Regions from separate parts of the Kitasatospora sp. NPDC032757 genome, predicted to be linked through region 2. Evidence: riboswitches for the same ligand, from Rfam matches in the RefSeq annotation. Region 2 holds a riboswitch; each other region holds the start of a gene.

Region 1 (7,192 bases), on a different contig from region 2:
CACTGCCCTACATGGCGTGGGAGCCGCACTCCCCCTCGATGGCGGCGATCGCGGCCGGCGAGACCGACGACTACGTGAAGGGCGTGGCCAAGGCCGCCGCCAAGCTCAACCTGCCCATCGCCATCAGCATCGCGCACGAGATGAACGGCGACTGGTACCCGTGGGGCCGGCAGGCCAGCAGCCCCGCCGACTTCGTCGCGGCCTGGCGCCGCGTCCACGACATCTTCGACCGGGCCGGCGCGACCAACGTGATCTGGGTCTGGAGCCCCAACATCACCGACCCCGCGCCCAACACCCGGCTCGCGCCGTACTACCCCGGCGACACCTACGTGGACTGGGCCGGCATGACCGGCTACTTCACCCTCACCGGCCCGAAGACCTTCGACTCGCTCTACGGGCCGACGATGGCCGAGATCCGCACCTTCAGCCAGAAGCCGTTCTTCATCAGCGAGACGGCCTCCCAGCAGGGCAAGCGCCAGCGCGCGGACATCGACCAGCTCTTCACCGGGCTCGAGACGCACGACGACGTCGTCGGCTTCGTCTGGTTCAACATCGTCAAGCGGGCGGACTGGCGCATCGAGGCCAGCCCGCCGTCGCTCGCGGACTACAAGCAGCGCGCGTCCGACCCTCGCTACGGCTTCGACATCCGGAACCCATGATGCCTTCAGAGACCGACTCCTGGTTCACCCCGCAGACCCCGGCCCGGACCCCGGACGGCGAAGGGTCCCGCCCCCACCCCCGGGAGAACGGGCACGGCTGGACCGGGCACGGCGGGAACGCCCGGGCCGGGGAGACCGGGAAGGCCGACGGGCCCGAGCGGACCGGACACCCCCGGGGCGCCGACGGCGACGGCGAGGCCCCGCGGCACGGCGGGTACGGCCCGGACGGTGTCCTTCCCCCGAACGACGAGGACGCCCCCGACGAGGCGTACGCGCCGGACGAGGCATACGCGCCGGACGACGAGTACGCCCCCGACGACGTGCACGACCCGGACGACGGCTACGACGCCCCCGAGGCCGACGGTCGCGACCGCGCCCGCCCCTCCGACGACAAGGAGGAGGACAGCCAGGCCGTCCAGCTCGCGCCGTACCGGATCCCGGCCGTCCCCGCGACCGGCTGGGACCCCGCACCCAGCCCCCGGCGCCGCTGGATCGGCCGCGGCCTGCTCTTCGGCGTGCTGGCCGTCCAGGCGGCGCTCTCCCTGCGCCTGCTGGGCGCCGCCCACCCCGACGAGGCCGTCGCCATGATCGTCGGCCGCCAGCAGCTGGACAACCTGCTCCACGGCACGGCGGTGACGACCGACCTGATCGGCCAGATCCCCGGCTCCCCCTGGCTCTACCCCCCGCTGGCCGGCGCCGCCGCCAACGCGAGCGGGGTGTTCGGGGCCCGGGTGGTCAGCCTGGTCCTCGCGCTGGCCACCACCGCGCTGCTCTACTCGCTGACCCGCCGGCTCTTCAACGAGCGCGTGGCCATCTGCAGTGCCGCCGCGTACGCCGTCCTGCAGTCCACCGTGGTCGTCGGCTTCTACGCCGCCCCGGACGCCCTCGCGGTGGCCCTGGTGGCGGCCGCCACCTGGATCGTCGTGCGGACCGCCCGCGCCCCGGTGGCCACCGTGCTGCTGGCCGTACCGGTGGCGGCGCTGGCGGCCGCCGTGGAGTACGCCGCGGTGGTCGCGCTGCCCGTGCTGGCCGCCCTCGCACTGATCACCGCCTGGCCCTACCGCGGCCGCGGCCCCGCCGCCGGGCGCGCACTCCTCCTGGCGGCGGGCGCCCTCGCGGCGCTCCTGGCCTTCGGCCTGCTGGACGACGTCTGGGCCTGGTCGCCCGGGCACGGCCACCAGGCCCGCGGGGCCGGCTCGGTCCTCTCCTCCGCGCTCCAGTGGAGCGGCCTGTTCACCCTGCTCGCCTGCGCGGGCGGGATCGCCTACTCGCTCCGCGAGCGGCTGAACGAGTCGCCCGAGGACAGCGCCATCACGGCCTCCCGGCTGCGCCGCACGGCGCTGAGCCTGACCCTGTGCGCGTCGGCGCTGCTGATCCCGGCCGGGTACGCGTACCTGGGCACCTCCGGCGTGATGTTCCGCCACCTCGGCTTCGGCATGCTGTTCGCCGCGCCGCTGGCCGGCGTGGGCATCACCAGGCTGGTCGGCGCGCACTTCCGCAACCCGCAGCTCGGCATCCTGGTCTGGGTGGTGCTGCTCGCCCTCGGGCTGGAGCAGTCGGCGCTGCGGTACCAGGACGGGCCCGACTCCGGCCGGCTGCTCGGCGTGCTGCGCGTGCACGCCACCCCGCAGGGCCGCTACCTCACCGAGGTCGACGGGCTGCCGGAGTACTACCTGGGCAGCGTCAGCAAGCCCGAGCAGTGGGTCTCGGCCCGCAAGGGGACGGACTACCGGGACCCGGCCGGCGTGATGCACCACGGGGACGACGGCACGGTCACCGCCGTCCGCAACGGCTGGTTCACCGTGGTCGTCCTCGACAGCACCGCGCCCACCGCCACGGACCGGGCCATCACCGAGGCTGTCAGGGCCGCCGGACGCTACCGACTGATCGCACAGTTCAGCTCCCCGACCGGTGATTCCGGCACGTACAGAGTGTTCCTCCTGCACTGAGAGCCCGGGGCGCCGGGCCACGCCCCGCGACACACCGGCTACTACATATGGTGCCGCGATACTCGACCGCCACTAGATGTATGCTCATCCCTGCTGTCGACGCAGGGGAACCCGGTGCGAATCCGGGACTGCCCCGCAGCGGTGTGCGGGCGGCTCCGACCAGAGCCCGCGAGTCCGAGTACCTGCCGACAGCGTGCCGCCCGGCCTCCCCGCAGAGGCCTCCAGCACACGAAGTACTTCCGGGCCTCGCGGGCGGGCCGGGGATGACACCGTCGCGCGACGCCGTCCGGCCGTCGCGCCGTGCTCCCCTGCTCCAACGGCCCGGTGCCCCCGATCAACAGCCGCCGATCGCCGCCAGGAGAGAGCGCCTTGACCACCGCTGCCTCAGTCACCCTGCCCGCCCAGGGGTCCAGCTCAGCCCCCGTCGACCCGACGGTCTCCGACCCCGGCGGTGCGCTGCTCCGGCTGCTGACCGACCGCAGCGTCGACCTTCCCCAGGTGGACCCCGGCCATGTCGCCGCCGCCGCGCTGCGCGGCCGCCACGCCGGCTCGGACTTCGCCGAGCTGCGCGGGCTGGCCGTGGACGCCGCAGCGTCGATGATCGCCGAGGACCCCCAGTACTCGAAGCTGGCGGCCCGCCTGCTCGCGCTGGAGATCGTCGACGAGGCGGTCTCGCAGGGCTCGGTCTCCTTCTCCGCCTCGATCGCCGTCGGCCACGCCGAGGGCCTGATCGGCGACGTCACCGCCGGCTTCGTCGCCAAGCACGCCGCCGCGCTCGACGCGCTGATCGACGCCCGGGGCGACGACCGCTTCGAGTACTTCGGCCTGCGCACCGTGCAGTCCCGCTACCTGCTGCGCCACCCGATCACCCGCAAGGTCGTCGAGACCCCGCAGCACTTCCTGCTCCGCGTCGCCTGCGGCCTGGCGGTCGGCGACAACGAGCAGTCGGTGCGCGAGGTCGCGGAGCTGTACGGCCTGATGAGCCGGCTGGAGTACCTGACCTCCTCGCCGACCCTCTTCAACTCCGGCACCCGGCACCCGCAGATGTCGAGCTGCTACCTGCTCGACTCGCCGCTGGACAACCTGGACTCGATCTACTCCCGGTACGCCCAGATCGCCCGTCTCTCCAAGCACGCCGGCGGCATCGGCCTCTCCTACTCGCGGATCCGTTCGCGCGGCAGCCTGATCCGGGGCACCAACGGCAAGTCCAACGGCATCGTCCCGTTCCTGCGCACCCTCGACTCCTCGGTCGCCGCCGTCAACCAGGGCGGCCGCCGCAAGGGCGCGGCCTGCGTCTACCTGGAGACCTGGCACGCGGACATCGAGGAGTTCCTGGAGCTTCGCGACAACACCGGCGAGGAGGCGCGGCGCACCCACAACCTCAACCTGGCGCACTGGATCCCGGACGAGTTCATGCGCCGGGTCAACGCCAACGAGGACTGGTCGCTGTTCTCCCCGGCCGACGTGCCCGAGCTGGTCGACCTCTGGGGCGCCGACTTCGACGAGGCGTACCGCAAGGCCGAGCTGGCCGGCAAGGCCGTCCGCACCATCCCCGCGCAGACCCTCTACGCCCGGATGATGCGCACCCTGGCGCAGACCGGCAACGGCTGGATGACCTTCAAGGACGCCTCCAACCGCGCCGCCAACCAGACCGCGCTGCCCGGCCGCACCGTGCACTCCTCCAACCTCTGCACCGAGATCCTGGAGGTCACGGACGACTCCGAGACCGCCGTCTGCAACCTCGGTTCGGTCAACCTCGGCGCCCACGTCGCCCCCGGCGCCACCGCCGCCGACCTGCTGAACGCGATGGACTGGGACCGGCTGGACGCGACCGTCCGCACCGCCGTCACCTTCCTCGACCGCGTGGTGGACATCAACTTCTACCCGACCCCCGAGGCCGGTGCCTCCAACTCCCGCTGGCGCCCGGTCGGCCTCGGCGTGATGGGCCTGCAGGACGTCTTCTTCCAGCTCCGCCTGGACTTCGACTCGGCCGAGGCCAAGCAGCTCTCCACGCTGATCGCCGAGCGCATCATGCTCACCGCGTACGAGCGCTCCGCCGACCTGGCCGAGCAGCTGGGCCGCCACGAGGCGTACGGCGAGACCCGTGCCGCCCGGGGCGAGCTGCACATCGACCACTTCCCGTCGGCCGCGCCGCAGTGGGCCGGCCGCTGGGAGGCGCTGCGCACCCGCATCGCCACCACCGGCCTGCGCAACTCCCTGCTGCTCGCCATCGCGCCGACCGCCACGATCGCCTCGATCGCCGGCGTCTACGAGTGCATCGAGCCGCAGGTCTCCAACCTGTTCAAGCGCGAGACCCTCTCCGGCGAGTTCCTCCAGGTCAACCCGTACCTGGTGCGCGAGCTCAAGGAGCTCGGCGTCTGGGACCAGCAGACCCGGGACGCGCTGCGCGACGCCAACGGCTCGGTCCAGGAGCTCAACTGGCTGCCCGCCGAGGTCCGTTCGCTCTACCGCACGGCCTGGGAGCTCCCCCAGCGTGCGCTGATCGACCTGGCCGCGGCCCGCATGCCGTACCTCGACCAGAGCCAGTCGCTGAACCTCTTCATGGCCGCGCCCACCATCGGCAAGCTCAGCTCGATGTACGCGTACGCGTGGAAGGTCGGTCTGAAGACCACCTACTACCTGCGCTCGCGCCCGGCGACCCGGATCGCCCAGGCCGCGTCGGGCACCGCCCGCGCCGCGGCCCCGGTGCCGGCCGGCCCGGTCACCGTGGGCGCCCCGACCCTCACCCCGGAGGAGGAGGCCGCGCTGGCCTGCTCCCTGGAGAACCCCGAGTCCTGCGAGGCCTGCCAGTGAGCACCCCCGACCGCGAGAAGATGCTGCTCGACCCCGGCTTCGAGCTGACCCTGCGTCCGATGCGCTACCCGTCGTTCTACGACCGCTACCGCGACGCGATCAAGAACACCTGGACCGTCGAGGAGGTGGACCTGCACTCCGACGTCGCCGACCTCGCCAAGCTGAGCGAGGGCGAGCGGCACATGATCGGCCGGCTGGTCGCCTTCTTCGCCACCGGTGACTCGATCGTCGCGAACAACGTGGTGCTGAGCCTCTACAAGCACATCAACTCCCCGGAGGCGCGGCTGTACCTGTCGCGCCAGCTGTTCGAGGAGGCCGTGCACGTCCAGTTCTACCTGACGCTGCTGGACACCTACCTTCCGGACCCGGAGGACCGCAACGCGGCCTTCGCCGCGGTGGAGAACATCCCCTCCATCCACCAGAAGGCCCAGTTCTGCTTCAAGTACATGAACGCGGTCGACCACATCGACTCGCTGCAGACCAAGGAGGACCGTCGCGCGTTCCTCCTGAACCTGATCTGCTTCGCGGCCTGCGTCGAGGGCCTGTTCTTCTACGGCGCCTTCGCGTACGTGTACTGGTTCCGCTCGCGCGGCCTGCTGCACGGCCTGGCCACCGGCACCAACTGGGTGTTCCGCGACGAGTCCATGCACATGGACTTCGCGTTCTCCGTGGTGGACACCGTCCGCGAGGAGGAGCCCGACCTCTTCGACGACGAGATGGCCAAGCAGGTGACGGAGATGCTGGAGGAGGCCGTCGAGGCCGAGCTCCAGTTCGCCCAGGACCTGTGCGGTGAAGGCCTGCCCGGCATGAACACCGCCTCGATGCGCGAGTACCTCCAGGCCGTGGCCGACCAGCGCCTCGCCCGCCTGGGTCTGCCGATCCGCTACGGCTCGACGAACCCGTTCGGCTTCATGGAGCTCCAGAACGTCCAGGAGCTGACCAACTTCTTCGAGCGCCGCGTGTCGGCGTACCAGGTCGCCGTCGAGGGCTCGGTCGCCTTCGACGACGACTTCTAGGAAGAACGAAGACAGACAGACAGGTGCCCCGCACGGCCACAGCCCGTGCGGGGCACCTCTGTCGTTTTCAGTCGGTCGTAAACTCCCCGCCCTTGACCCCCGCGAGGAACGACGACCACGCCTCGGCCGGGAAGAGCAGAGCCGGCCCGTCCGGGTCCTTCGAGTCACGGACTGCCATTCCGCCCAGCACCAACTGCCCGGTCTCCACGCACTCGTTCGCCTGGGCGCTGTAGCTGCTCTTGCACCAACCCCGAGCGGCGATCTCCGGCACGGTCATGCGCTCACACCTCTTGTCTGATCTCGTCTCATGTCTCCGCCGCAATGGCCGCGATCATATCCAGCGACTCGTCGCCCGGGCATTCCCATGCCTTCTTCAGCCGTCTTCACCCCACACCCCTCGGAGGTGGCCCCGCCATGCCCGAAACCGTCTCCACCGCTCCTCCCTCCCCCACCGAACACGTCTGCTGGCTCCCCCGGCACCGGAAGTCCGCCGGCGCCGCCCGCCAGGAGCTGCGTCGCTTCCTCGCCGACCACCCCGACAGCGAAGACCTGCTCCCCACTGGTGAGTTGCTGCTCTCGGAGCTGGTCACCAACGCCATCCAGCACGCCCGTGCGGCCCGAGGACGCCTGATCCAGATCCGTCTCAGGCTCGCCGACAGCCTCCTCCGCATCGAGGTCCATGACGCCGACAGCGAGCGGCCCGCGCTCCGCGACGCCTCCGACTCCGACGAGGCCGGCCGAGGCCTGCTCCTCG
Region 2 (7,192 bases):
AGTTGGTCTCCTTGGCGGAGTTGGAGACCTGGCCGTCCGTGCCGCCGCCCTGCCCGTAGCTGTAGGCCGCGTACCAGGAGCCGTCGGGGTTCTGGTTGGCGGCCAGCCAGCGGTAGGCGGCCTCGGCGGCGGCGTGCTCGCCGGCGGTGTCCAGGGCCATCGCGGCCTCGGTGTGGTCCCACGGGTCGAGGTGGTGGCCGGTGAACCAGGGTATGGCGCCGTCGCTCTGCTGCTCGGCGAGGATGCTGCGGACGGTGCGGGCGGCCTGCTCGGCGTCGAGCACCCCGTCCAGCAGCAGCACCTCGGGGACGGCGGCGGTCACTCGCCGGCCCTGGCGGTCTCGGCGCGGTTGGGCTTGGAGGCGTAGGCGACGAAGCTCTTGCCGATGACCGGGTTGAGCGCCTTCTCGGCGGCCTTGGTGAGGGTGCTGATCACCGGGGTGCCGATGATGTCCCAGACCAGCAGCTGGTGGTAGGCCTTCACCGGCAGCGCCTTGTCGTTGTCCACGCCGACCGCGCACTTGATCCACCAGTACGGCGAGTGCAGCGCGTGGGCGTGGTGGGTGCCGTACGGCTCCAGGCCGGCGTCCTTGAGCTTGCCGAGGAGTTCGTCGCCGCGGTAGATGCGGATGTGGCCGCCCTCGACCTCGTGGTACTCGTCGGAGAGCGCCCAGCAGATCTTCTCGGGCAGCCAGCGCGGGACGGTGACGGCGAGCAGGCCGCCGGGCTTGAGGACGCGGAACATCTCGTTGAGCACGCCCTTGTCGTCCGGGATGTGCTCCATCACCTCGGAGATGATGATCTTGTCGAAGTACTCGTCCTCGAACGGCAGGGCCAGCGCGTTGCCCTCCATGGCGACGGCCGACGCGCCCTCGGGCGCCTCACCGGCCTGCTCCATGGCCGCGAACCACTTCGTGACCTCGGCGATCTCCTCGGTGTTCTGGTCGAGGGCGATCACGTTGGCCCCGCGCCGGTAGCACTCGAACGCGTGCCGCCCCCCGCCGCAGCCCAGGTCGAGCACCCGGTCGCCGGGGGCGAGCGGGAAGCGCGAGAAATCAACGGTCAGCACTGCGGGGCTCCCATTCCTTTGGTACCAAACGCTTCCGACGCCACGTCAGACCGGGCGGGGGACAGAATGACTTGAAGAGAGGGTGACGTGGCGGCCGTCAGGCCACGTACCGCCAGCCCGGACCGGAGCGGGCGCGCTGCCCGACCCCGGTGGCGATCGCTGCCCGGTAGCCCTCGGCGGTCAGTTCGGCGGCCCGCTGCCAGGTGAACCGCTCGAGCACCCGCTCGCGCCCGGCCTCGCCGAGCGCCTCGCGCAGTTCCGGATCGTCCAGCAGCCGGCCGAGCGCCGCCGCCAGCGCGTCCGCGTTGCCCGGCGGGACGGCCAGGCAGGTCTCGCCGTCCGGCCCGGCCACCTCGGGGATCGCCCCTCCGGTGGTGGCGACCAGCGGCGTGCCGGTGGCCATCGCCTCGGCGGCGGGCAGCGAGAAGCCCTCGTACAGCGACGGCACGCAGGCCACCTCGGCCGAGCGGTAGAGGTCGACCAGCTCCTGGTCCGTCAGGCCGCTGCGGAACTCGATGTACCGTTCCAGGCCGAAGCGGCGCACCGCCTCGGTGACCGGCCCCTGCTCCTTCTGCGGCTTGCCGACCACGACCAGGTGCGCGTCCCGCTCGGTGCGGACCTTGGCCAGCGCCTCCACCAGGTACACCAGTCCCTTGAGCGGGACGTCCGCGCTGGAGGTGGTGACGATCCGGCCGGGCATCCGCCGCACCGTCTCCGACGGCGACCAGAGCCGGGTGTCGGCGCCGATCGGCACCACCGAGACCGCGCCGGGCGCGGCACCCAGGTGCTCGACGATCTCCCGCTTCGAGCTGCCGGAGACGGTGATGATGTGCTCCAGCCGGGCGGCCACCCGGCGCTGCATCCGGGTGAAGGCGTACCAGCGGCGCAGCGACAGCCGCCGGAGTCTGGTGGGGGCCGCGTCCAGCTCCAGCTGCCGGTCCACGGTGATCGGGTGATGGATCGTGGTGACCAGCGGGAACCCGTGCCGCCCGAGGCCGAGCAGGCCGTAACCGAGGGTCTGGTTGTCGTGCACGACGTCGTAGCGGCCCTTGTGCAGGGCGAGGTACCGACGGGCGCGCAGCGAGAAGGTCAGCGGCTCGGGGAAGCCGCCGGTGCGCATCGTGGCGACCTCCAGCACGTCCACCGGGCCGCGGTACTCGGCGAGGTCCGGTGTGCGGAAGGGGTCGTCGGCCCGGTAGAGGTCCAGGCTGGGCAGCTCGACCAGCCGGACCGAGCCGGGGCCCTCGACCTCGTCCAGTACGGGGTACGGCTGGGCGCCGATCACGTCCACGTGGTGGCCCAGCCTGGCCAGTTCACGGGAGAGGTGCCGTACGTAGACGCCCTGGCCGCCGCAGAACGGGTCGCCGCGGTACGACAGGAGGGCAATCCGCAGCGGTCGCGCGGTCATCCTCGGCCCCCATCTCTGCTACTAGGTGTGCTGCCGGTCGGTAAAGTAGATCAGGTTTCAGTGTGAGGTGGAGTTCGCCACTGACCATGTGAACAATGAGAGACCTCGAAGATACCGGCCCGTAGCTTCTCGTCAGGAGCCAGGGCTGGTGATTCACGCCACGCCGGATCACCCGCCCGACCTGCCGGACCAGCTCCGCCGGACCGGCCGGACGTACCTGCTCCGGAACCGTTCCGGACATGCTCCGGCACTTCAGGAGCACCCCGCCACTCTCGCGCACCGGGAGCACCCTTGCCGTCGCCCGCCGCACCACACCCTGCGCCACCCGCCGCGGCGCACCCCGCGCCGCGCTCCGCACCGACCCCCGCACCGCACCCCGACGGCCCGCCGCTGACCGCCCGGCAGGCCGAACGGCGGCGGCGGATCCTGCGCTCCGCGACCGCGCTGGCGGCCCGCGGCGGGTACGACGCGGTGCAGATGCGGGAGGTCGCGGAGGGCGGGCAGGTCGCGCTCGGCACCCTGTACCGGTACTTCCCGTCGAAGGTACATCTGCTGGTCGCGGTCATGCTGGAGCAGTTGCAGAGCCTCCAGGAGCACGTCCGGCGGCACCCTCCGGCCGAGCTCGAACCGGCCCCGCGGGTCGCCGAGACACTCACCCGCGCGTTCCACGCGCTCCAGCGCGAACCACTGCTGGCGGAGGCGATGGTCCGGGCGCTCTCCTTCGCGGACCGCTCGGTCAGCACCGAGGTGGACCTCGTGAGCACCGCCACCGGACAGCTGATCCTGGACGCGATCGGCCAGTCCGGTCCGCCCACCGAGAGCCAGCGTGCCGCCGTCCGGGTGATCGAGCACACCTGGCACTCGGCGCTGGTGTCCTGGCTCTCCGGCCGCTCCTCGATCGCCGAGGTCCGCGCCGACCTGCACACCGCCGCCCGGCTGCTCACCCTGCCGTGACGCCGGTCGGCCGCCGGCCGGCCGCCGCCCCACCGCTGCCGTGCGGCCGTTCGCCGGTGCTCGCCCCCGATCGGTGGCGGTGCCCGCCGCCCAAGTGGAACCTGTTCTCGCCCGGGCGGTTCGGCAGCCCCCGCGCGGCCGCTAAAGTCGAGCCGCAGGACAATTCCATCCCGCTTCTCCTCCGGGGAAAGCCGGTGCGAATCCGGCACTGACCCCGCAACCGTGAGCCCGGCGCTGGACGGCCGGGCGAGTCGGAATGCCCGGGGAGGGGCGAGCGGCCACACCGGGCACACCCGCGCCCGGCACCCGTCGAGGTCTACGGATCGGCCCACCCGGGCCACCACCGCTCACCGAAAGGCTCACCTCCACCATGCTCACCGCCGCCCGCCTGGGCGCCGCCGCCCTGACCGCCGCGCTGCTCACCGGCGCCGCCGCCGTGCCGGCCCTCGCCGACAGCCCCTCACCCAGCGCCGCGGCCGCCCCCGAGGGCCTGTACGGCAAGGGCGACCCGACGTTCGACGGGGTGTGGCGGCAGTCGCTCGCCCTCACCGCACTGGCGGGCGCCAAGGTGACGCCCGCCGACTCCGCCGTCTCCTGGCTCACCGGCCAGCAGTGCGCGGACGGCGGCTGGCAGTCCTTCCGTGCGGACACCACGGCCGCCTGCGCCGCCGCGACCGGGGACAGCAACGCGACCGCCGTCGCCGTCCAGGCGCTGGTCGCACTCGGCGGGCACCAGGACGCCGTCGACAAGGGCGTCCAGTGGCTCAAGGCCAACCAGAACGCGGACGGCAGCTGGGCCTACAACCCCGGCAGCCCCGGCGACGCCGACTCCACCGGCCTCGCCGTCAACGCCCTGCTCGCCGCCAAGGTGGACCCGGCCGGCGTCGCCAAGGCCGGCAAGAGCGCCTTCGACGGGCTCGCGCTCTTCCAGCTCGGCTGCGCCGCCCCCGCCGACCAGCGCGGCGCCTTCGCCTACCAGCCCAAGCCGGACGGTGCGCTCGAACCGAACGCCCTCGCCACCGGCCAGGCCTCGCTGGCCGCCGTCGGCGGGAAGCTGCCGGTCACCAACACCAACCGGACCGACGCCGCGCCCAAGGCGCTCACCTGCGCGGACGGCTCCACCGGCGCGGCCGGCTCGGCGCCGACGGCCGTGCCGCGCGCCGACTCCGGCGAGGCCGCGGGCGCCTACCTCACCGCTCAGCTCGCCGCCGGCGGGCAGCACCTCACCCTCACCACCCCCGGCGCCGCCCCGACCCCCGACTACACCGCCACCGCCTGGGCCGCGCTCGGCCTGATCCAGGGCGGCCACCCGCAGCAGGCCGCCGGCGCGGTGGACTGGCTGGCCAAGGAGGGCACCACCTGGACCAAGGGCGGCACCGACGCCTCCGCCACCGCCACCCTGCTGCTCGTCGCCCAGGCCGCCCAGCGGGACCCGGCCTCGTTCGGCGGCGACCTCGTCGCCCAGCTGACCGCCCTCGGCCCGGCGCCCAAGGCGACCGCCCCGGCCTCGGCCTCCGCCACGGCCTCCGCGCCGGCGAAGGGGAAGAAGGACGGCAGCGTCAGCCAGTGGTGGCCGATCGGCATCGGCCTGCTCATCGGCATCGGCGGCGGCGTGGTCCTGAGCATTCAGCGCAAGCGCGGCCCGAAGCCGTGACCAGCCCGACCACGCCGGCACCGGTGAGCCCGGCAGCAGCCGCCGCTGCACCGGGCCACCCGGCAGCAGCAGCCGCCCCGGCAGCAGCTGCTCCGGCAGGAGCCACCGCGGCACCCGCTGCCCCCGGCCGCTGCCGGCGGGTGGCGCCCGCTCTCGTCCGGTTCGTCGCCGGGGTGGTGGCCGGGGTGCTGATCCTGCTGGTGATCGGGGCCGCGCCGGCGCAGGCCGCCGGGTACCGGTACTGGTCGTTCTGGAAGTGGTCCGACGGCGGGTGGGCCTACCAGCAGCAGGGGCCCTCCGTGTACGTTCCGCCGGACGGTGGCGTGGACGGATGGCGCTTCGCCGTCAGCCCCGACGGCGGCCGGGACGCCGCCCGCCCCGGCACCGCCCCGGACTTCGCCACCGTCTGCGGCGGCACGCCCGCGCAGCAGGGGCGGAAACGCGTTGGCGTCGTCCTGGACTTCGGCACTGCCGCCGACGCCGGCGGCGAGACCCCGCCCGGGCCCCGTACCGCCTGCGCCGTCGTACCCGGCAACGCCAGCTCGGCCGAGGTACTGGCCACCGTCGCCCCGCCGCTGCGGTACGACACCAGCGGGCTGCTCTGCGCCATCGCCGGCTACCCGAAGGCCGGCTGTGCCGACCAGCTCGGCGCAGCCGGCCGGCCCTCCGATCAGCCCTCCGACCGTTCCTCCGCCGACGCCACTGCTGCCGCCGCGCGCAACGACGGCTTGCCCGGCACCGGCGGCCCGAACCTCGGCGTGATCGCCGGTGCCGCGCTCGTCGCCGTCCTGGCCGCGGGCGCCGTCTGGCAAGCGCGTCGCCGCCGCTGAACGGGCGCCCGAATATGTCGACCGGTCCACATAGACCGACCGGCCTATCTATATCGACCGGTCTACTTATGACGACCGGTCTACAGAAAACGACCGCCCGTACGACCAAGCGGGGTAGGAAGTCGGCCGGTCCGACTTCCTACTCCGGGGCCACCCCCGAGTCAGCCCAGGCCCCACCCCGGCCCCACCCCCGCCGCCCAACGCCCGCTGCCCGCCCCGGCACCACGCCGCCCCAACCCGCCCACCCCCGACCTGGACCCCCTCCCCCGTGAGCACACCCCGCGCCGCCGGCCCGCCCCGCGCCCCCCGCGCCACTCGCCGCCCGCCCATCGGCCCCCGCCAGCTGCACCCCGGGGCCTGGTGGCTGTGGGCGCTCGGTCTGGGCGCGGCGGCCACTCGGACCACCAACCCGATCCTCCTGCTGCTCCTCGTCGCCGTGGCCGGTTACGTGGTGGCCGCCCGGCGCGGCGATGCGCCGTGGTCGCGTTCCTACGGCGCGTTCCTCCGGCTGGGGCTGCTGGTGCTGGGCATCCGCCTGGTGTTCGCCGTGCTGCTCGGTTCGCCGGTCCCCGGCACGCATGTGCTCTTCACCCTCCCCGAAGTGCCGCTGCCCGCCTGGGCGCAGGGCGTGCGGATCGGCGGCCGGGTCACCGTCGAGGGCCTGCTCGCCGCGTTCTACGACGGACTCCGGCTGGCCACCCTGTTGGTCTGCGTCGGCGCCGCGAACGCCCTCGCCAGCCCGGCCCGTCTGCTGCGCGCGCTACCGGGTGCGCTCTACGAGGCGGGCGTGGCCGTCGTGGTGGCGATGACCTTCGCGCCGAACCTGGTCGCCGACGTCCAGCGGCTGCGTGCCGCGCGCCGGTTGCGCGGGCGTACCGACCGGGGCATCGCCGCCGTGCTGAGCGTCGGGATTCCCGTTCTGGAGGGCGCGTTGGAGCGTTCGGTGGCGCTCGCCGCCGCCATGGACACCCGCGGCTTCGGCCGTACCGCCGACGTCCCGCCGCGCCTCGCCCGCACCACCGCCGTGCTCACTCTGGCCGGCCTGCTCGGCGTCTGCCTCGCCGCGTACGGACTGCTGACCGCCGGGGGCGCGGGCTGGGCCCTGCCCGTGCTGCTGCTCGGTCTGGCCGCCGCGTTCGCCGGGCTGCTGCTCGGCGGCCGGCGTTCCACCAGGAGTCGCTACCGGCCGGATCCGTGGGCGCTGCCCGAGTGGCTGACCGCCGGATCGGGCGCCGCCGTGGCCGGGTTGACGATCTGGCTCTCCGCCCACGACCCGGC
Region 3 (7,192 bases), on a different contig from region 2:
GCGGCGAGAGCCGGATGGCCCGGTCGTAGTCGGCCAGCGCCTGCTCCGGGCTGCCGAGGTCGCGCCAGAGCATGCCCCGGTCGAAGTAGTACTCGGCGTAGTTGGGGTCGCACTCGATCACCGCGGTGTAGTCGGCGACGGCGTCGGTGTGGCGGCCGAGGCCCGCGTACACCTGCGCACGGTTGTAGCGCAGCACGGATCGGTGCAGCGCGTGCTCGTGGGGCTCGAGCGTCTCGTCGAGCCGGGCGATGCAGGCGTCCAGCAACGCCAACGCCGCCTCCAGACGCCCCTGGTGGACCTCGATCAGCGCGAGCCCGTTGCGGTTGAACACTACGCGCGCCTCCCGCTCCTTGGGCTCGGGATGCCACTTGGCGAAGGCGATCGCCTGGTTGACCCAGCTCCGGGCGAGCTGGTGGTCGCGCCGGTCGGCGTCGAAGTGCCGGGTGTGGAGCATGGCCGTGGCGTACGCGGCCTGCATGTGGACCTCGGGCGAGGTGCTGAGCGCCCGGGCCTCGTCGTACAGCGGCAGGGCCTGGTCGGCGAGGCCCAGTGCGGCGAAGGAGGTGGTCATCTTGGTGGTGAACGCCCACCAGTGGGTCGGACTGCTCTCGTGGGTGACCAGCCGCCGGCCGCGCTCGCCGAGGTCCAGGACGGCGTGGTAGTAGCCGAGGTCCATGCAGTGGTCGAGCGCGTGGCGCAGGATGTCGGCCCCGGCACCGGAGGGGTCGCTGCCGTGCTCCGCGTGCCAGGCGATGGCGCCCAGCCGCAGCGAGGACTCCCCGGCCGTCTCCAGCTCCGCCCGCCGCAGGTCGTGCAGCCGGGCGCGCTCGGTGGGCGGCAGCCCGAGGTAGGCGGCGATCTCGTCCGGGTCGTCGCCGACGCCGTCGCCCTCGATGTGGCGGCGGCCGAGCGCGGCGTCACCCGTCGTCCGGGACGGGCCGTCGTCCGGCCGGCCCTCGTCCGAACGGCCGCCCTGGTCCGGCACGTCGCCCTCGTCCGCCAGGTCGAGCACCGTGCACCGCGTGGCGAGGGCGGTCGGCAGGTCCTCGCTTCCGATGCCGGCCGGGCGCTCCGGCGGCTCGGTGCCGGTGATGACGACCACGGTGAGCAGGGCGGGGTCGATGCGCCGCAGCAGGACGGCGAGGAACTCGGCGTCGGTGGGGTCGGCCCGGTGGGCGTCGTCGACGATCAGCGTGCGCGGGGCCGGGCCGGCCGCGCGCAGGTACGCCTCCAGGAACTCGACCAGGCCGTGGGCGATCCGCAGGGTGCGCAGCGCGGAGTAGAAGCGGGTGCGCTCCTTGGGCACCGCCAGGGAGGTCAGCGTCTCGCGGGTGGCGGGCACCAGGTCGCGCAGTTCCGGCGTGGTGGAGAGGATTTCGATGTCGTGCCCGGTGACGGCCTCGGGGCAGCGCGCGAGCGCGTCCGGGACGATCGCCCGCAGGATCGAGCCGACGGCGGTGTACGGCCCGCGCAGCCGGCGGTTGGCGTTCACCCGGGCGAGCACGGGCGGCAGGTCGAGCCGCTCGCGGGCGTCGACGCGGGCGGGACGCCCGGCGGCGCGGACCCAGTGGTGGCGGTGCTCGGCCATGACTCGGCTGCCTTTCGTGCGGTGGCGCAGGGGCTAAGGGAGGTTCGGGGCTCAGGCCGACCGGGCGGCACGCCGCTCACGGGCGGCGAGCACGACGACGGCGGCGGTCTGCGCGAGGCTGAGCAGCATGAGGGCGAGCGAGTCGAGCCGGCCGGCCAGGTCGGCCTGGCCGGTCAGGCGCAGCCACATGTCGTGCAGCATGCGGTAGGCCGTCGGCACGACGACCCCGGCGAACATCGTGAGGGTGAACACGTAGCCCACCAGCATCAGCCAGGCGTACCAGCGCGCGACCCTGCGGTCGACCGGGTGGTGGGCGGAGAGGTCCAGCGGCGGCCGGCCGGTGGCCCGCCGAACGGCGTTGCGCAGCACGTCGGTTGCGGCGGCGTGGAGGTTCACGCAGCCCAGGACCGTGCTGAGCAGGACGTAGAGGTCGGTCCGCAGGTAGAAGAACCCCTGCCAGGCCAGGCGTAGTGCCGTGGCGTAGGCCATCGCGAGACAGAGCGACGCGACCACCCCGCCGGCGTCGCGGGTCACGTCGGCGACCAGGGTGAGTACGGCGATCGCCAGGGCATCGGCCAGCATGCCGGCCATGATGGGCAGATAGCGCTGCCGGCGCGGCACGCTGACCAGCCCGTCGAGGGAGGTCTCCAGCACCAGGTAGACCAGGCGGCGGCCGATGGAGAGCCGCGAGCGCAGGCCGAGCCGGCGGCCCGCCAGGGCGTGGAAGGACTCGTGCAGGGCGAGCAGCGGCACCTGGCCGACGAACAGCATCAGCACGACGAGGGTGTAGGACGAGCTGAAGAACAGGTTGTCGACGCGTGGGACCAGCTCGGGCACCCGGATCATCTCGGCCACGGCGAGGGCCGTCACGAGTGCGTAGCCCACGAGGGCCGGCCGGCTGAACACCAGGCGGCCCAGCCGCTGCCAGCGCACCGGCGCGGCCGGTCCCGCCGGCTCGTCGTCGCCGGCGGAGCGGACGAGGTCGAGATCCACGAGGACCTCGATCAGGTCGGCGATGTCGACGCTCTCGCCGTGCACGGCCTGGTAGCGCTCGGCGGCCTCACGGGGCGTCAGGCCGTCGGCCAGCATCCGGACCAACTCGGCGCCGTCGGCCGGGAAGACGGCGTAGGTGTCGGTCTCCGGGCTGCCGATGGTGACCTCGTCGGCCTCCGGCAGGTACACGAGCTGACGGAGCGGCACCGGCCGGTCCAGGTCGATGCCCGGGGCGGTGGAACTGCTGTCCGTGGAGGAGTGCACGGATCCTCCTGCGGGAGGTAGGCGGAGGGGGCGGGGTGGAGCGGTGCCGGCCGGCGGCTACGGCCGACCGGCACCGCATTCCCCCTTTGCCCGGGGGGTTCGGTCAGTTCTGCACGGCGCAGGACCAGGGCAGGTACAGCGCACGGGCCGCGCTGGTGAGGCGAACCGGGCCGGCCTTGCGGACGACGATCTTCTTCATGGCACACACCTCCTTCGGTGATCGGTCAATCAACAGCGCCATCAGCTGAGATGAATGGCCCACTTGGAGCTATCCATGTCAGCTCGGCGATGGACCAAGAGTGATGACGGCGTGGTGATCGTGTCAATAGATTCGGGACTGCCGACCTGACCCATCGTCACCGTCTCCTGGAGAACGCCCAGGTAGAGGGCGATGCGGAGACCCCGACAGCAGGGGAGCAACTAATAAACTGAAATAATGAGCCAGCTACTGGCTCTCCACCCAGGCTGATCTCGAAGACACAGAAACACCCGGACGACCACCCTCCGACGGGGCTGCGCCACCGCGATCCCCGCCCCACCCGCCCTCGCCCCGGCTTCGGCGCCGACCTCGGCGTCGACCTCAGCGTCGACCTCGGCGTCGACCTCGACGGTCAGGCCTTCGACGGGCCGGCCTCAGCGGTCACGCCTTCGACGGGCCGGCTCGTCGTGTCGTGTCCCTGACACGCTTCGGGCCGGGCGCGGGAATGCGCAGGGAGTCCAGCAGCGGGGGCAGCGGGCCCTCCGGCGACACCTGCCCGGCGGTGCGGCCGATCTCCCCTATCCACGCGCAGAGTTCGGCCGTTCCGGTGGCGTCGGTCACGTTGCCGAACCAGACGGGCCGGGCAGGCCGACCGTCCTGGAGCCGCCCACGGGGGCGGACCACCACGACGTTGGCCTGCTCACAGGGGCCCAGACAGTCCGTGACGACCAGGCGCGCGGCCGGGAGGGCGGCCACCGCCTCGGCGAGCGAGGCCAGTTGACCCTCGTGATCGGTGCCGGGCCGCTTCCTGGCAGTGCCGCAGCAGCAGCCCCGGCAGACCACGACATCGACGGCAGCCGTGACCGGTGACATCGCCCAACCTCCTCGTGGGGTTCCGCGCCCCTACCGTCGGAGAAACCACGGGTCAGTGTCCTGACTCCCGGATCGACGCTCGCCCCGACCTTCCGGCCGCAGGGCCGTGGTCGTCACCTGAAAGGGGTCGCTCCCCGGTCACAGTGGCGGGACCGTCCCGGAATCGCACCGGGTTCCTGCGCACCGTGGTCTCGGATGCATACATCTCGTTCGCGACCCTGCCCCATCGCGTACGAACACGTCAACCCGGGCTCGCTCATGCCGGGCGCCCGAAGCGCACGTTCCACCGGCCGGCACGTCCGCTCAGGTCCGTGACGGAGAGCGGCTCCACGTCGAGCCGCCAGAACGCCGGGGCCGGAGCGCCGAGCGCGTGGTGGACCGCGGCCCGGACGACGTCCGGTTCCGTGACCACGACGACCCGTCCCGCCTCCGGGGCAAGGCCGTCGAGCCAGGTGGCGACCCTGGCGAGGAGATCGAGCAGGCTCTCCCCGCCCTCCGGGGCGAAGTCCGGATCGGCCAGCCACCGGGCCACCTCCCCGGGCTCCGCGGCGGCCACCTCGTCAAGGCTCCGACCGCGCCAGCGGCCCATATCGCGCCCTCCGGGAGCGGACGGGGCCGAGGCCGGGAGGCCGAGGGCCTCGGCGGTCCCCCGGCACCGGGCCGACGGGGAGACAAGGACCTGGCCGGTGACCCGGATGCCGCCCGCGGCCTCCCGCGCCTGCCGCAGCCCCGCCGGGTCGAGCGGGCCGTCGTCGTCGAAGCGTGCCTGCCGCATCGCCTCGCTCATCGCCGCTGAGATCAATGTCACGCGCACTGTCACGCCGCTCCTCCTCTGCTTCCCCAACTGTCCTGCGGCATCGACCGATCGGTCCGTGCACCCGGCGCTGGGGCGCGCGTCCCGGGACAGACCGGAGGATTCGCGCCGCCCGCACGCTCTTGGCGCAGCCGCCGCCAGCCGATACCTTCTGCTCGATATGACGACGGTATGACGGAAGTCCGGTGAGAATCCGGCACGGTCGCGCCACTGTAAGCCAGGCGTGCGCCGCCCCCACGGGGCGGTTCGCGCCAGGGAGTCAGACCCGATGCCGTCGTCGATGCACCATCTAGCGGGACGCGAGTTCCCGAGGAGGTCCCTGCCATGGCACAGACCGCTGCCCCCGCAGCCATCCCCGCCGGCCCCCTGACCCTGCCCGTCAAGGCGATCCTGCCCTGGGCCGTGTTCTTCGGCATCATCATGCTGGCCCTGATCTACTTCGTCGGCGCCGAACAGGGCGCCACCTCCCTCATCTCCGGCGAGGACGTGCACGAATGGGTGCACGACGGCCGCCACCTGCTCGGCTTCCCCTGCCACTGAGAACGGGGAGCCCCGAAGTGAACTCCAGCACCGTCAGATCCCTGCTCGTCCGCGGCATGCTCGCCGGCCTCGCCGCCGGCCTGCTCGCCCTCGTCGTCGCCTACCTCCTCGGTGAACCCCGGATCGACGCCGCCATCGCCTACGAGGACGCCCACTCCGCCGACCACGGCATGGAGGTGGAGATCGTCAGCCGCTCCCTGCAGTCCACCGCGGGCCTGGCCACCGGCGTCCTCGTCTACGGCGTCTCGCTCGGCGGTTTCGCCGCCCTCGCGTACTGCTTCGCGCTCGGCCGCATCGGCCGCTTCACCCCGCGGGCGACGGCCGCCCTGCTCTCCGGGGCGGCGCTGCTCGCCGTGTACGTCGTCCCGTTCCTCAAGTACCCCGCCAACCCGCCGTCGATCGGCGACCCGGAGACGATCGGCAAGCGCACCACGCTGTACTTCCTCATGATGGCGCTCAGCGTGCTGCTGGCCGTCGCCACCGTGACGGTCGGCAAGCGGCTCGCGCCGCGCCTGGGCAACTGGTACGCGACCGTCGCCGCCGTGGCCGGCTTCGCCGTGGCCATCGGCCTCGCCTACGCATTCCTCCCCGCGATCAACGAGGTGCCCGAGGACTTCTCGGCCACCCTGCTCTGGCAGTTCCGCCTCGCGGCCCTCGCCATCCAGCTCACCCTCTGGACGTCCTTCGGCCTCCTCTTCGGCCACCTCGCCGAACGCGTGCTGGAGCCGAGGACCGCCCCGGCCGCCGTACCCGCCGTGGCCCCGGAGGTCGCCGCCTCCGCAGGCTGAGAACACACCGGGCGGCCCGATGGGAATCCCCGTCGGGCCGCCCGGCCGTCGTTCACCACGTACCGCTTCCGGAGGGAGCAGGGAGACCCTGCTCCGGGCGTGCCCGCAGGTGCCGAGCGTGCCGCGTCCGGACCTCCCGGCGTCAGTGGACGGCGATCCGGTCGAGGTTGGGGCCGCCGTCCGCGGTGGTCGAGGTGACCCGGACGGTGTTGGCTCCGGCCTTCAGCGCGACCGGGAGCGAGCTGGTCACCCAGGTGTCCCAGCCCGCGGTGGGCGGGAACGGGCGCCCGGCAGCGATCCGGGTGCCGTTGACGGTGATGTCCATCGGCCGGTCGGCGGCGGTGCCGTTGGCGTACGTCAGATCGAGGGTGGCCCCGGACGCGGCGGCCGCCTGAACCGTCCACTCGGCGTAACTCCCGGCGGCGTTGCCCAGGTTGACGAATCCGGTGCCGCTGTACCCGGCGTGGTCCGCGTCGACGGTGCCCCGGGAGATCCGCGCCTCCTCGGCCTGGTAGACGCCGGAGCCGCCGGAGACCAGCTGGTAGCCGCGCATCGCGCGGGTGAGCAGGTAGCAGTCCTGGAGGGAGCCCGAGGTGTCGCCGAGCGAGCGGTAGATGCCCCACTTGGGCCGCACCCGGTCCGCGAGGAAGGTGTCGACGCCATTCCTGGTGACGTCGACCACGGTGGCGCCCGCACTGCGCAGGATCCACCGGACCGACCCCGAACTGCCGTCCCCCACCTTGATCTGGAAGTCGACGTCCACCCAGCGGTCGTGCAGCGGGTCCAGGCTCGTACGGCCCACCAGGACGCCGGTGACGGGGAGTTGGAGTTCGATGGTCTGCGCGCCGCCCACCCGGCGCAGGGACTGCACGACGATCGGCGAGGTGCCGTTGCCGGGCTGCTTCATCTGCATGATGTGGGTGAAGGTCGTGGTCGCCTTCAACGACGAGGGGATGTACATCGAGTAGGTGGTCCGCCAGGTCTGGCCGGGCAGCCACTGCAGGTAGGCGCCGCCCGCCGGGCTGCGCATGCCGGTGACCTCGTGGCGCTGCCGGTCGGTGGAGCTGTCCCGGTCCACCGTGTGCATGTTCCAGCGGTAGGTGTCGTTCTCAACCCGGATGTGCGGATGACCG
Region 4 (7,192 bases), on a different contig from region 2:
CCTGTCCCACCCCCGGCCCCGCGCGGAGCGTCAGCCGGCCAGCTCGCCCCGCAGGCGGCGGGCGGCGCCCACCAGGCTCTCCAGCGAGGCGCGGGTCTCGGCCCAGCCGCGGGTCTTCAGGCCGCAGTCGGGGTTGACCCAGAGCCGCTCGGCCGGGATCGCAGCGAGCCCGGCCCACAGCAGGGAGACGGCCTCGTCCGTGCTCGGCACCCGCGGCGAGTGGATGTCCCACACACCCGGGCCGACCTCGCGCGGGTAGCCGGCGCCCGCCAGCTCACCGGCGACCTGCATGTGCGAGCGGGCCGCCTCCAGCGAGATCACGTCGGCGTCCAACTCGTCGATGGCGCGCAGGATGTCACCGAACTCGGCGTAGCACATGTGGGTGTGGATCTGGGTGTCGGCGCGCACCCCGGAGGTGGCGAGCCGGAAGGCGACGGTGGCCCAGTCCAGGTAGGCCGGGCGGTCGGCGGCCCGCAGCGGCAGGGTCTCGCGCAGGGCCGGCTCGTCGACCTGGACGACGGCCGCGCCGGCGGCCTCCAGGTCGGTGACCTCGTCGCGCAGGGCGAGGGCGACCTGGAAGGCGGTCTCGGCGAGCGGCTGGTCGTCGCGGACGAAGGACCAGGCGAGCATGGTGACCGGGCCGGTCAGCATGCCCTTGACCGGACGGTCCGTCAGGTCCTGGGCGTAGCGGAACCAGTCGACGGTCATCGGGTGCGGGCGCGAGATGTCCCCGGCGAGGACCGGCGGGCGCACGTACCGGGTGCCGTAGGACTGCACCCAGCCGTGCCGGGTGGCCAGGTAGCCGGTGAGCTGCTCGGCGAAGTACTGGACCATGTCGTTGCGTTCGGGCTCGCCGTGGACGAGGACGTCCAGCCCGGCCTTCTCCTGGAACGCGATCACCTCGCGCACCTCGGCCTCGATGCGCTCCCGGTACGCGGCCGCGTCGATCCGTCCCGCCGTCAGGTCGGCCCGGGCGAGGCGCAGTTCGGCCGTCTGCGGGAAGGAGCCGATGGTGGTGGTCGGCAGCAGCGGCAGGCCGAGCCGGGCGCGCTGGGCCTCGGCGCGCTCGGGGTAGGCCTGGGCCCGGCGGCCGTCGGCCTCGGTGACGGCGGCGGTGCGGGCGCGGACGGCCGGGTCGCGGGTGATCGGCGAGCCGGCACGGGAGGCGAGGTCGGCGCGGTTGGCGGCGAGGTCGGCGGTGATCGCGTCGGTGCCCTCGCGCAGGCCGCGGGCGAGCAGCGCGGTCTCGCCGGCCTTCTGGCGGGCGAAGGCGAGCCAGCGGGCGATCTGCGGGTCCAGGTCGTGTTCGGCGGCGGCGTCCAGCGGGACGTGCAGCAGGGAGCAGGACGGCGCGACGTCGACGGTGCCGGCCAGGCCGAGCAGGGTCGCCAGGGTGGTCAGCGACTTCTGCAGGTCATTGATCCAGACGTTGCGCCCGTCGACCACACCGGCGACCAGGCGCTTGCCGGGCAGTCCGCCGACGGCGGCGAGGTCGTCGAGGTTGGCCGCGGCCGGACCGGTGAAGTCCAGTGCGAGGCCGTCGACCGGCGCCTTGGCGATCACGGGCAGGGCCTCGCCGAGGCGGTCGAAGTAGCTCGCGACGAGCAGCTTGGGCCGGTCGGTGAGGGCGCCGAGGTCGCGGTAGGCGCGGGCGGCGGCGTTCAGCTCGGCCGGGGTCCGGTCCTGGACGAGCGCGGGTTCGTCCAGCTGCACCCACGCGGCGCCGGCGGCGCGCAGGTCGGCGAGGAGCGCGGCGTAGACGGGCAGCAGCCGGTCGAGCAGGGTGAGCGGCCGGAAGTCCTCCGCCACCCCGGGCGCCGGCTTGGCGAGCAGCAGGTAGGTGACCGGGCCGACCAGCACCGGGCGGGCGTCGTGGCCGAGCGCGACGGCCTCGCGCAGCTCGGCCACCTGCTTGGCCGGGTTCGCGGTGAAGACGGTGTCGGGGCCGAGTTCGGGCACCAGGTAGTGGTAGTTGGTGTCGAACCACTTGGTCATCTCCAGCGGCGCGACGTCCTGGGTGCCGCGCGCCATGGCGAAGTAGCCGTCCAGCGCGTCGGCGTCGACCGCCGCGCGGTGGCGGGCGGGGATCGCTCCGACGGCGACGGTGGCGTCCAGCACGTGGTCGTAGAGCGAGAAGTCGCCGGTGGGGACTTCCCGGATGCCGGCCTCGGCGAGCTGCTGCCAGTTCTCCCGGCGCAGGTCGGCGGCGGTGGTCAGGAGGGCGTCGGCCGTGACCGCACCCTTCCAGTACCCCTCGATCGCCTTCTTGAGCTCCCGGTTCCGGCCCTGCCGGGGGTAGCCGTGGACGGTGGCCCGGGTTGCCGCGGCTGCGGACTTCGCTGTCAAGGGACTCTCCTTCGCGAGCCTGTCTCCTGTGGTCCCCGGTGACGGGACGAAGGCGCGAAGGGGTGACGAACCGGGCGGGGCCACGAGCGCACGAACGGCGCCGAACCCGCCTGGTATGTACGCCGACCCGCCCACGAGGTCACCGGGATGGCCGCGCGCGATCGGTCGCGTGCGGGCAACGGGCAGGTCTTCGGACTCGCGGGCACGGCCGCCCGTGAAGGGCGGACACCTACTGGCCGTCGCTTCCCAGACCCGGCCGGGCCCAGTGCGTATGACGGCGTTCGTTCCCACTCACCGCTGCGGGGCAGTCCCGGATTCCCACCGGGTTCCCTCTTGCGACGCGCCTGCCTGGCGGGCAGGGCGAACCAGCTGCCCGGCCAGCCTATAGGGAATCCGGCGGGCGGCGGACACGGATTCACTCGACTCATCCACATTCCGGGACGCCGCCGGCCGGCGCCGGCCGGATCACGGGCCTGCTGCCGTCGGCACCGAGGGCGGCCGGACCCGCTCGGCGCCGGGCCCGGGACCGCCGTCCGCGAGCGGGAACCCCGGCCGCCCCACCGGCGGCCGTCTCACCAGGCGGAACGGCGCGAGGTGCGCCGGGGCAGGGGCCGACCGGCCGGCAGCTCACAAGATGATGACGATTGAACAAGCGGTGCCACCCAGGTGAATAAGGGCGCCCTTATTTAGGCTAGCCTCACCTCATGCATCACGTCCTGTCGGCCGCGACCACGGCCGGATACACCATGCCCCAGCTCTGGCGGATCCTCACCAAGGCCGGCTACTTCATCGGCCTCAGCGGAGCCATCGGCGCCACCGTCACGTACGCGACCACCGTGCGCCCCGCGCTGCGCGCCCCGGAAACCGGCGGCCAGGACGCCGAGGTCCTGCGAAGAAGATCGGCGACCTACCTCGCCTGGGCAGGGGTGGTGCTGCTGGCCGCCGGCTACTTCCAGCTCGCCGCCCGTCTCGCCCGCGCCGGCAAGGGCATGCCGTTCGGCGACGCGCTCGCCCCGGACCGGATCTGGGACTACCTCCACGCCCCGGCCGCCAAGGGCGCCTGGATCGCCCAGGGCACCGTCTACCTCGTCCAGAACGCCGTCCTGGCCGTGACGGCCGCCACCCTCATCGCCCTGTTCGTCCCGGCCGTCCGCCGCCACACGGACACCATCGCCCTCACCGCGCTGCCGCTCTCCCTGGCCGTCACCCTGATCGCCGCCGTGCCCGCCACCAAGCCCGCCGACCTGGACAGGTGGCTCGACCTCGCCTTCGACCAGACCCACATCGTCTCCGGCGTCGTCTGGCTCGGCGGCCTCGCCCTCCTGGTCGCGCTCGCCGGCACCCGGGGCCGCCTCGGCGACGGCGCCGGCCTTCTCTGGGCCGACATGTGGCGCCGGTTCAGCCTCGTGGCCATGGTCTGCGTCGGCGCCGTGACCATCTCGGGCCTCTGGCTCAGCTGGAAGCACGTCGGTGCGATCTCCCAGCTGTGGACCACCGGTTACGGCATCGCCCTGCTCGTCAAGATCCTCCTGGTCGCCGGCCTCGTCGCCGCGGGCGCCTTCAACCAGTTCTGGCTGATGCCCCGCATCACCCGGGCCCGCCTCGCCGACGACTCCTCCTCCCTCCTCCACCTGACCCTGCGGCACTTCCCGAAGGTCGTCTGGGGCGAGGTCGCCCTCGGCGTCGCCGTCCTCGTGGTCATGCCGTTCATCGCCGGCTCGGCCCGTACCGAGTCCGGCAGTGCCAAGGCCGTCTCCTCCGGCAGCGTCTTCGCCGCCGGCGCCGTCCTCGTCCTCGCGCTGGCCGTCTCGCTCTACGCCACGGCCAAGGCCTCCGACGCCCTGTCCCGCCGCCCGGCCGTGGCCTCCGCCTGACCCCGCTGCGCACCGCGCGGGCGGCGTTGCCGGCCCGGGCGATCCGCCGGCCGTGTCCACCGGGACCCGGCCGGCGGATCGCCGGTCGCGCCCCCCAGGGACACGCCGCTCGCAGGGACACCGCAGGGAGCGGAAATGCCCCATCGGACTGAACTACCAGGCATATAGTCTGATCACTAATTTTGTGAACACGTTCAGCATTGGGGGGCCGGTGCACCGTCACCGCATCATGATCTCCGCCGCCGTCGTCGCGGCAGCCGTCGGCTTCGTACCCGCCACGGCGCAGGCCGCGGGTCCGTCCGTCAACCCCGGCGGGGCAGCGACCGCCACCACCCCGGTCCCTTGGGCCGGCTCCGCCCAGGACGCCGAGACGCAGGAGGCGGCCGGGCGGAAGGCGGCCGAGAGCGCCGCCGCGAAGGACGCCACGGCGCGGGGCGCCAGGGCCAATACCGCCGATGCCCCGAGCGCGCCGGACGGACCGGGCTTGTCGGCACGCGCACAGAGCTCGCACTTCGACGTCGGCGTGGGCACCTACAACACCTACGCGCACAGCCTCATCCTGGCGACCACCGTCAACACCGACCTGGAGCCGGCCGGTCGAAGCGTCCAGTACGACGTCGACTGGGGTGACGGCACCACCGACCAGGACCTCGGCCCCGCCAGCGACTTCGCGCACTTCAAGCACAGGTACGCCAAGGCCGGCGCCCACAAGATCACGGTCACGGCGACCGACCTGCTCACCAAGACGACCTCCGTCACCACCAAGGACATCACGGTGGACGGCTCCGAGTTCACCCCGCACGCGCCCACCCGGCTGCTGGACACCCGCGACGGCACCGGCACCTCGGCCGGCGGCCCCGTCGCCCCGCTCACCACGACCCGGGTGAAGATCGCCGGCAACGCCGGCATCCCGGCCGGGGTGACCGCCGTGGCCCTGAACATCACCGCCACCAACACCTCCGCGGCCGGGCACGTCATCGCGTACGCCTCCGGCAAGGCGCAGCCGGCCACCTCGAACGTCAACTTCGCGGCGGGACAGACGGTGCCGAACCTGGCGATCGTGCCGGTCGGCGAGGACGGGTACGTCGAGCTGGCCAACCGCAGCGCGGGCCCGGTGGACCTGATCGCCGACGTGACGGGCTACTTCACCCGCTCCGCCGCCGACGGCTACACCTCCGTCAAGCCGTCCCGGCTGGTCGACACCCGGGAGGGGCTGGGCTCGGCCAAGGGCCAGGCCGCCGCCCAGACCACCTTCGGCGTCCAGATCGCCGGCCAGGGCGGGCTGCCGGCCCAGGGCGTCACGGCCGTGGCCCTCAACGTCACGGTGACCGACCCGCAGGGCGCCGGGAACCTGACGGTCTTCCCGAGCGGTCAGCAGGCGCCGTCCACGTCGAGCGTGAACTTCACCGCCGGACAGACGGTCGCCAACGCGGTGATCGTGCCGGTCGGACCGGACGGCAGGATCAACGTCCGCAACAACGCCGGGGACCCGGCCGACGTGATCGTGGACGTCACCGGCTACTACAGCGCCGACGGCAAGGCCGCCTACCTGCCGGTCGAGCCCCAGCGTCTCAGCGACTCGCGGACGCCGTACCCCTGGCCGCTCGCCGGCCAGGACTACCGCAACATGCTCATCGGGGCGTCCGGCATGGCGCTCGAAGCAGTCGTCCTGAACACGACCGTCACCAACCCGCAGGGCAGCGGACACCTCTCGGTCGCCCCGGACCCGAACACGATCAACGACTACATGCACGGTACGGCGGTCCGGCCGACCCCGCCGGACTCCTCCGTCCTGAACTGGACGAAGGACGCCACCGTCGCGAACCTCGTCCAGGCGAGCACCGGCACCACCTCGATGGTCGACGTGTGGAACCGGGGCTGGCAGCCGACCGACCTGATCGTCGACCTGTTCGGCATGTACGACAAGAACTGACGCCCCACCCGCACCGTACGGCGCCGCGTTCCGGCCGCCCGCCCCTCCGGAGTCGGGCGGCCGGTGCGGTCCGGCTCCCGGCCGGCGCCGCTCAGTGGCCCGGGCCGCCCGGGTCGCCCGGGTCGCCCGGGTCGGGAGGGGCGAGGGGGAGACGCACGGAGAACACCGACCCCGCGCCCGGAGTGCTGACCACGCCGGCGGTGCCGCCGTGGAGCTCGGCGAGCTTGCGGACGATGGCGAGGCCGAGGCCGCTGCCGCCGGTCTGCCGGTTGCGGGACTTCTCGGCTCGCCAGAAGCGCTCGAAGACCAGGGGCAGATCCGCCGCGGCGATGCCGCTGCCGGTGTCGGCGACCTCGATGAGCAGGGCGTCCGCCTCGGTGCGGGTCCGCAGGGTGACGGCGCCGCCCGCCGGGGTGTGCCGGACGGCGTTGGCGACCAGGTTGCCGACGGCCTGGCGCAGGCGCACCGGGTCGGCGAAGACCTCGGGGGCGGCGCCCGCCCCGGCCGCCTCGACGGTCAGGGCCACGCCGGCCGCCTGTGCCCGGGCGCCGTGCGCGGTGGCGACCTGGGCCAGCAGGTCGTCGGCGTCCACGGGTTCGCGGTGCAGGGCCAGTTCGCCGGCGTCGGCGGCGGCGAGGTCCCGCAGGTCGTCGATGAGGTGCTGGAGCAGCAGGGCCTCTTCGAGCAGTGACCCCGTCAGGGCCCGGTCGGCGGTGGCGACGCCGTCCTCGACGGCCTCCAGCCAGCCGCGGATGTTGCTGAGCGGGGCGCGCAACTCGTGCGCGATGTCACCCACCATCGCCTTGCGCAGCTCCTCCAGTTGGCCGCGCCGCTCGGCCATCGCGTTGAAGGCGGCGGCGAGTCCGGCGATCTCGTTCCGGCCCGTCACGTCCACCCGCGCCGTGAGGTCCCCGTCGGCCATCCGCCGGGCGGCGTGGGTGAGCGCGTGCAGTGGCCGGGAGAGGCGCCGGCCGACCGCCGCGGTGATCGCCACGGTGACGACCAGCACCAGGGCGGCGACCTCGGTGACGCGGCCGCG

The links. A riboswitch is a leader RNA that binds a small molecule or an ion and turns the genes downstream of it on or off. The one in region 2 is predicted to bind cobalamin.
Region 1: linked by a shared signal. The riboswitch ahead of ACZ5WK_RS08740 (ribonucleoside-diphosphate reductase subunit alpha) and the one ahead of ACZ5WK_RS06065 (prenyltransferase/squalene oxidase repeat-containing protein) in region 2 are both predicted to bind cobalamin.
Region 3: linked by a shared signal. The riboswitch ahead of ACZ5WK_RS01765 ((2Fe-2S) ferredoxin domain-containing protein) and the one ahead of ACZ5WK_RS06065 (prenyltransferase/squalene oxidase repeat-containing protein) in region 2 are both predicted to bind cobalamin.
Region 4: linked by a shared signal. The riboswitch ahead of metE (5-methyltetrahydropteroyltriglutamate--homocysteine S-methyltransferase) and the one ahead of ACZ5WK_RS06065 (prenyltransferase/squalene oxidase repeat-containing protein) in region 2 are both predicted to bind cobalamin.

The regions. Positions count from the first base shown of each region.
Region 1 is NZ_JBVINN010000004.1:232,672-239,863, reverse strand. Features, by position in the region: gene ACZ5WK_RS08750 (glycoside hydrolase family 26 protein) at 1-659, shown strand, start outside; gene ACZ5WK_RS08745 (ArnT family glycosyltransferase) at 656-2,608, shown strand; cobalamin riboswitch at 2,689-2,812, shown strand; gene ACZ5WK_RS08740 (ribonucleoside-diphosphate reductase subunit alpha) at 3,002-5,422, shown strand; gene ACZ5WK_RS08735 (ribonucleotide-diphosphate reductase subunit beta) at 5,443-6,438, shown strand; gene ACZ5WK_RS08730 (DUF397 domain-containing protein) at 6,506-6,715, opposite strand; gene ACZ5WK_RS08725 (ATP-binding protein) at 6,853-7,192, shown strand, end outside.
Region 2 is NZ_JBVINN010000003.1:108,680-115,871, reverse strand. Features, by position in the region: gene ACZ5WK_RS06085 (prenyltransferase) at 1-322, opposite strand, end outside; gene ACZ5WK_RS06080 (class I SAM-dependent methyltransferase) at 319-1,068, opposite strand; gene ACZ5WK_RS06075 (glycosyltransferase family 4 protein) at 1,166-2,476, opposite strand; gene ACZ5WK_RS06070 (TetR family transcriptional regulator) at 2,768-3,430, shown strand; cobalamin riboswitch at 3,592-3,712, shown strand; gene ACZ5WK_RS06065 (prenyltransferase/squalene oxidase repeat-containing protein) at 3,801-5,084, shown strand; gene ACZ5WK_RS06060 (SCO2322 family protein) at 5,225-5,914, shown strand; gene ACZ5WK_RS06055 (CbiQ family ECF transporter T component) at 6,243-7,192, shown strand, end outside.
Region 3 is NZ_JBVINN010000001.1:408,626-415,817, forward strand. Features, by position in the region: gene ACZ5WK_RS01755 (tetratricopeptide repeat protein) at 1-1,588, opposite strand, end outside; gene ACZ5WK_RS01760 (hypothetical protein) at 1,640-2,845, opposite strand; gene ACZ5WK_RS01765 ((2Fe-2S) ferredoxin domain-containing protein) at 3,486-3,917, opposite strand; cobalamin riboswitch at 3,950-4,120, opposite strand; gene ACZ5WK_RS01770 (histidine phosphatase family protein) at 4,174-4,737, opposite strand; gene ACZ5WK_RS01775 (CbtB domain-containing protein) at 5,056-5,271, shown strand; gene ACZ5WK_RS01780 (CbtA family protein) at 5,289-6,059, shown strand; gene ACZ5WK_RS01785 (carbohydrate-binding protein) at 6,202-6,612, opposite strand; partial or broken gene ACZ5WK_RS01790 (Tat pathway signal sequence domain protein) at 6,592-7,192, opposite strand, start outside.
Region 4 is NZ_JBVINN010000020.1:107,970-115,161, reverse strand. Features, by position in the region: gene metE (5-methyltetrahydropteroyltriglutamate--homocysteine S-methyltransferase) at 31-2,346, opposite strand; cobalamin riboswitch at 2,511-2,731, opposite strand; gene ACZ5WK_RS22345 (CopD family protein) at 3,051-4,220, shown strand; gene ACZ5WK_RS22340 (PKD domain-containing protein) at 4,432-6,153, shown strand; gene ACZ5WK_RS22335 (sensor histidine kinase) at 6,245-7,192, opposite strand, start outside.